One region of the Stenotrophomonas sp. YJH_SMC_19 genome, then DNA from elsewhere that is predicted to be linked to it. Evidence: predicted binding sites of a transcription regulator. Region 1 holds the regulator's gene; the other holds the start of a gene.
The links. The regulator HrcA, encoded in region 1, represses chaperone genes, less so after heat shock. The targets are predictions, from matches to a motif close to TTNGCACTCNNNNNNNNNGAGTGCNAA.
Positions count from the first base shown of each region.

Region 2: the regulator HrcA is predicted to act here: its motif matches at 1,594-1,620, upstream of AC5P5R_RS08875 (co-chaperone GroES).

Region 1 is NZ_JCAFRI010000007.1:98,870-102,277, reverse strand. Features, by position in the region: gene dnaK (molecular chaperone DnaK) at 1-276, opposite strand, end outside; gene grpE (nucleotide exchange factor GrpE) at 459-974, opposite strand; gene hrcA (heat-inducible transcriptional repressor HrcA) at 1,038-2,102, opposite strand; gene recN (DNA repair protein RecN) at 2,219-3,408, shown strand, end outside.
Region 2 is NZ_JCAFRI010000006.1:63,101-66,508, forward strand. Features, by position in the region: gene AC5P5R_RS08870 (endonuclease) at 1-1,354, opposite strand, end outside; gene AC5P5R_RS08875 (co-chaperone GroES) at 1,667-1,954, shown strand; gene groL (chaperonin GroEL) at 2,036-3,408, shown strand, end outside.

The DNA of each region.
Region 1 (3,408 bases):
GCTGTACGGGACGTGCGCGATGTCCTTCTGCACTTCGGCGTCGGTGAACTTGCGGCCGATCAGGCGCTTCACCGCGTAGAAGGTGTTCTTCGGGTTGGTCACGGCCTGGCGCTTGGCCGAGGCACCGACCAGGACTTCGCCGTCCTTGGTGTAGGCGACGATCGACGGGGTGGTGCGATCGCCTTCCGAATTCTCGATGACGCGGGCCTTGCCGCCGTCCATGATCGCCACGCACGAGTTGGTGGTGCCGAGGTCGATACCAATGATCTTGCCCATGGGGGAGACTCCTGAGGATGCTTGTTGGTGTCAGTCCGGCCGTTCGGCCGGTGGATGAATACGATGTGGGGGAGGCTCGTGGAACATTCAAGCCATCTCCCGAACGCTGTGTTCAGCGCCTGGAAAACCTTGCCAGGCATGGCCTGGCACAACCGGGACCGGGCAAAGCCCGGCCTGGTCCATCAATCGGCGGCCACCACCACCAGCGCCGGCCGCAGCAGGCGCTCGTTGAGCAGGTAGCCCTTCTGGAACACGGTCACCACGCTGCCCGGGGCGGCGCCCGGCGTCGGCACCTGGCTGATGGCCTGGTGGTGTTCCGGGTTGAACGGCTGGCCGATCGGGTCCAGCAGGACCAGTCCGTTGTCGGCGGCCACCTTCAGCAGCTGCTTGTAGGTCAGCTCCAAGCCTTCGCGCAGCGGGTGCGGGTCGTCGCCGGCGGCCTTCAGGCCGGCATCCAGGCTGTCGAACACGGGGAGCAGATCGCCCAGCAGCTTCTCGTTGGCGAACTTGCGGGCCTGTTCGATGTCACGGGCAACGCGCTTGCGCTGGTTCTCCAGGTCGGCGCGCTCACGCAGGGCATCGGCCTTGACCTGTTCGATTTCGGCGCGCAGGCGCTCGACTTCGTCGTTGACGCCGGCGGTGGCGGCCGCATCGGCGGCACTCTGCTGGGATTCGATATCTGGCTGTTCGTGGTTCATGTCTGGGTCCCTGGCGGTCAATCTCCGCCTCCACCCACCCTAGTGTGGGCGGGATGCTGCGTTTCAAGCGTCGGATGTTCCCGGCGGGCGGCCGGCTGGCGAAAACGCCGCGCCCAGTACATCGGCGGTAGCCTGGACCAGCGGGATCACGCGGTCGTACGCCATCCGCTTGGGGCCGATCACCCCCAGCACGCCCAGCACCTGGCCATTGGCCGTGTAAGGGGCGGTGACCAGCGAGACGCCCTGCAGCGGCATCATCCCGGTCTCCTCGCCGATGAAGATGCGCACGCCGGGCGCCTGGATGGTCCGCTCCAGCAGCTGCAGGATCTCGCGCTTGCTGGAGAACAGCTCGAACAGCTCGCGCAGGCGCTCCAGGTCGGACAGGTCCTGCACCCCCATCAGGCGGGTCTGGCCCGCCACCAGCATGTCGTCGGCCGCCGGCTGCAGGGCCTGCTCGGCCAGCTCGATGCTGTGCGCCAGCAGCTGTTCCAGCTCGGAGCGGGCATCGCGCAGTTCCAGCAGCAGTCGGGTGCGGATCTCGGCCATCGGCAGGCCGGCGAAATGGGCATTGAGGTAGTTCGCGACCTGCTCCAGCTGGCCCGGCGCGAACTCCTGCCGGGTTTCGATGACGCGGTTCTGCACCTCGTTGTCGGCAAACACCAGGATCGCCAGCACCCGGCGCCCGTCCAGCGCCACGAAGTCGATCTGGCGGAAGGCGAACTGCTCGCGTCGCGGCGCGCTGACCACGCCGACGAAGTGGCTCATCGCCGACAACAGCTCCGAGGCGCTGCCGAGCAGGGCCTGGGTGCTGCCGCCGCCAGCCAGTTCCTGCCGCAACCGGGCCAGCTCGCCTTCGCCCGGCGGCTGCATCTGCAGCAAGCTGTCGACGAACACGCGGTAGCCATGCGCGGTCGGAACGCGCCCGGCGGAGGTGTGCGGCGAGGCCAGCAGCCCCAGGTCTTCCAGGTCACCCAGGATGTTGCGGATGGTGGCCGGACTGACCTCCAGCCCGGCCACGCGCGCCAGCGTCTGCGAGCCGACCGGCTCACCATCCTGGATGTAACGCGCGATCAGCGTGCGCAGCAGATGGCGCGCACGCGGGGCAAGCTGGTCGGGAGAACCGTGCATGGAATCAACCTGTGAGACACGGACACTAGATAATGGCGGCGCATCACCTTGGCAAGTCATTGGACCTCCCTCGCCCGCGTGCTAGCGTTGCGCGGCTGCTGATACCCCCCTTACCCATGCTCAGACATCTTTCGATCAAGGATTTCGCCGTCGTCCGCGCCACCGAACTGGAGTTCGGGCCAGGCATGACCGTGGTTTCAGGCGAGACCGGCGCCGGCAAGTCGCTGATGGTCGACGCGCTGGGCTTCCTGTCCGGCCTGCGCGCCGACAGCGGCGTGGTCCGCCACGGCGCCGCGCGCGCCGAGCTTTCGGCCGAGTTTGCGCTGGAGCAGCTGCAGGCTGCACGCCAGTGGCTGGCCGACAACGAGCTGGACGACGAGGAGCAGTGCCAGCTGCGCCGGGTCATCCGCGCCGATGGCGGTTCGCGGGCCTGGATCAACGGCCGCCCGGTGACCCTGGCGCAGCTGGGCGACCTGGCCTCGCTGCTGGTGGAGATCCACGGACAGCACGAACAGCAGGCCCTGCTGACGCGCCCGTCGCAGCTGGCCCTGCTCGACGCCTATGCGCGCAACGAGAACGAGCGCCGCCAGGTGCGACGCGCCGCCGCGGCCTGGCAGGCATTGGTCGATGAATCGCTGGCGCTGTCGCAACAGGGCGACGTCAGTGACCGGATCGGCTTCCTGGAGCACCAGCTGCGCGAGCTGGACCGTGAAGACCTGGAGCCGGAGTCGATTGCCGCACTCGGCGCCAGCCACCGCCGCCAGGCCCATGCCAGCGCCCTGCTGAGCGCCTGCCAGGCCGCCAGCAACCAGCTCAACGGCGACGACGGCAGCTCCGCGCTGGACCTGCTGCAGCAGGTGCGCCACGAGCTGTCGCGCCTGATCGAGCACGACCCGCGCCTGGGCGAGGTGGATGGCCTGATCGAGAACGCTTCGATCCAGCTGCACGAAGCCCTGTCGCTGCTGGATCGGGTGCATGACGACCTCGACGCCGACCCGGAACAGTTCGAGGAGAACGAGCGCCGCCTCGGCCGTCTGCACGACCTGGCCCGCAAGCACCGCGTGCCGATGGACGAGCTGGGTGCGCAGCGCGAGCGCATGCACGCCGAAGTGGAACAGCTGCGCGGCGCCGACGAACGCCTGCAGCGCCTGGCCGGCGAGATCGACAAGGCCGCCGCCGCCTGGCGCGCACAGGCCGAAGTGCTGACCGCCAGCCGTCGCAGCGCTGCTGCCGAGCTGTCGGCCACCACCACTGGCATCATCGCCGAGCTGGGCATGGGCGGCGGCCAGTTCCTGATCGAGCTGGA
Region 2 (3,408 bases), on a different contig from region 1:
CGGTGGCGCGCTCGCCGCAGCTGGCGTCGCACTTGCCGAACGGCTTGTTGCCACGGTCGGCGTTCCACTGTGCATCGGTCAGGTACAGCATGTGGGTATCGGTATACGGCGCGTACGGCAGGCCCTTGTCACCCGTGGTGGTGGCAAAACCCAGCGAGTTCGGCCAGGTGTGCTCGCGGTTGTACTTCAGGCCACTGCCGCTGCCGGCGCGATCGGTCACCTTGGCGTAGCTGCGGTTGCGATACGCGTCAAGGATGCGGTTCGGGTTGTTCGGGTCCTCGTCTGCGATCTCCAGGATGGTCCAGGTACTGGTGCCCGAGCCGCTGTACGGGTAGGCGGTGTGGCCCTTGATTGTTGCGTGCAGCGAGCAGCGCAGCTGGCTCGGGCTGGAGGTGTTGACCTTGGAGTAGTAGCCGGCCGGCACACCCGGGTTGCCCGGGTCCGGATTGCCGCCGGTGCTGGCCACGGTGAAGGCGATGCGGCTGTCGGCCGCCGGGTGTGCGCCCTGCAGGTCGGTGATGCGCGCGGCGCGGATGTCGAAGCGGCAGGCTTCACCGGCCACCAGCGCGGTGTTGGTGGACAGCTTCACGCTGCGTCCGCTGGCCGGGAAGGTCAGCGGCACGCTGCCGGAGGTACCGCAGCTCAGCGCGAACGCGCCGCTGGCCAGGTTCACCGTCTCGCTGAACACCACTTCCAGATCGGCCGCGGCCGGGAAGGTGCTGCTGCCCTGCGCCGGGGTGGTGGTGGACACCGACGGCGGCGTGTTCGGGCCCGGGGTGCCGCCGCCACTGAAGGTCTGGCCGTTGTTGCAGCTGCCGAAGGTCTGCCTGGCCGACTCGGCCCAGGTGAAGTGGGCGTACTGGCTGCCGCTGCCGGTCAGCTGCAGCGAGGTGCCCGGCGCCGTGCTGTTGGTCTCGGCCACCGGAATGTTCTGGCTGGTCATGCCGGCGGCAGGGCCACCGGAGGCGGTGATGGCGCCCTCGTAGCTGAGGAACTGGACCACCTTGCCGCTGGCGTCGACCAGGGCGATGCCGTCGTTCGGGCCGTTCTGGATGCCGTTGGTCGGGTAGTTGACCACGGCGATGCTGGCGCTGCCGCAACCGGCGGCGGTGCCGGCCGGGACCGGGTTGTTGGCGTAGACCGTGGCGGCCGAAGGATTGCTGCCGTTGTAGAGGTAGAGGCGGTAGCCGGACAGGTCTTCACCTGCGGTAGCGACCACTTCGATGGCTTCGCCGACGTCACCGGCGGCGGTGCTGTCGTCGTAGTGCAGTTCGTTGATGAAGACCTCGGCCTGGGCCGGCGCCGCGGCCAGTGCCAGCAGGCAGGCGGCGGCAAGCGGGGACAGCAATCGCATCGACTACTCCTTGTGATTGGGAATGCGTGACCGAGCCTAAGGCCGATCCAGTGACACTTTGTCGTAAATGAACGTCAGATATCTGACAGTGCGACGCTTGTCACCGAAATTGTCCAGGACCGACGCCTTGGCCGAGGCGCGCGGGTGGAAAAAATTTTTTCATTCCGCCCTTGAAAGGGGGCGGCGGGGCTCCATCTCTGCCCTGCTCCCGACGTTGTCGGGTTTCTTCACGTGCGGTTCTGGCACTCGCCTGGGGTGAGTGCTAACATCGCCGGACTTTTTTAGACCAATCAATCACTTAAGAGGTCTCCTATGAGCATCAAGCCGCTGCACGACCGCGTTGTGGTCAAGCCGATCGAAGCCGACGAAATCTCCGCCGGTGGCATCGTCATCCCCGACTCGGCCAAGGAAAAGTCCACCAAGGGTGAGGTCGTGGCCGTCGGCCCGGGCAAGCCGCTGGACAACGGCAACGTGCGCGCGCCGTCGCTGAAGGTCGGCGACAAGGTCATCTATGGCCAGTACGCCGGCAGCTCGTACAAGAGCGAAGGCGTCGAATACAAGGTCCTGCGCGAAGACGACGTGCTCGCCGTCATCGGCTGAGCCTCGGCGCGACCTGTTTCAACCTGATCCCAAACTCCCAGCCGCCGGGCATCGTCCGGCGCTACCAATGAGGTAAATGCAATGGCTGCCAAGGATATTCGTTTCGGTGAAGACGCCCGTTCGCGCATGGTGCGCGGCGTCAACGTTCTCGCCAATGCCGTCAAGGCCACCCTGGGCCCGAAGGGCCGCAACGTCGTGCTGGAAAAGAGCTTCGGCGCCCCGACCATCACCAAGGACGGCGTCTCCGTCGCCAAGGAAATCGAACTGGCTGACAAGTTCGAGAACATGGGCGCGCAGATGGTGAAGGAAGTTGCTTCGCGCACCAACGACGATGCCGGCGACGGCACCACCACCGCCACCGTGCTGGCCCAGGCCCTGATCCGCGAAGGCGCCAAGGCCGTTGCCGCCGGCATGAACCCGATGGACCTCAAGCGCGGTATCGACAAGGCCGTTTCGGCCGCCGTCGCCGAGCTGAAGAACATCTCCAAGCCGACCGCCGACGACAAGGCGATCGCCCAGGTCGGTACCATCTCGGCCAACTCGGACGAGTCGATCGGCCAGATCATCGCTGACGCGATGAAGGAAGTCGGCAAGGAAGGCGTCATCACCGTTGAAGAAGGCTCGGGCCTGGACAACGAGCTGGACGTGGTCAAGGGCATGCAGTTCGACCGCGGCTACCTGTCGCCGTACTTCATCAACAACCAGCAGTCGCAGACCGCTGACCTGGATGACCCGTTCATCCTGCTGCACGACAAGAAGATCTCCAACGTCCGTGACCTGCTGCCGGTGCTGGAAGGCGTCGCCAAGGCCGGCAAGCCGCTGCTGATCGTGGCCGAGGAAGTTGAAGGCGAAGCGCTGGCCACCCTGGTCGTCAACACCATCCGTGGCATCGTCAAGGTCGTGGCCGTCAAGGCTCCGGGCTTCGGCGACCGTCGCAAGGCGATGCTGGAAGACATGGCCGTGCTGACCGGCGGCACCGTGATCTCCGAAGAAGTCGGCCTGTCGCTGGAGAAGGCCACCATCAAGGACCTGGGCCGCGCCAAGAAGGTGCAGGTCTCCAAGGAGAACACCACCATCATCGACGGCGTCGGCGACAAGGCCAACGTTGATGCACGCGTGGCGCAGATCAAGACCCAGATCCAGGACACCTCCTCGGATTACGACCGCGAGAAGCTGCAGGAACGCGTGGCCAAGCTGGCCGGCGGTGTTGCCGTGATCAAGGTCGGCGCCTCGACCGAAATCGAAATGAAGGAAAAGAAGGATCGCGTCGACGACGCCCTGCACGCCACCCGTGCGGCCGTTGAAGAAGGCGTGGTTCCGGGCGGCGGCGTTGCCCTGGTCCGCGCGATCACCGCGCTGGCCGGCCTGAAGGGCGCCAACGAAGACCAGAACCACGGCATCCAGATCGCCCTGCGTGCGATGGAAGCCCCGCTGCGCGAGATCGTTGCCAACGC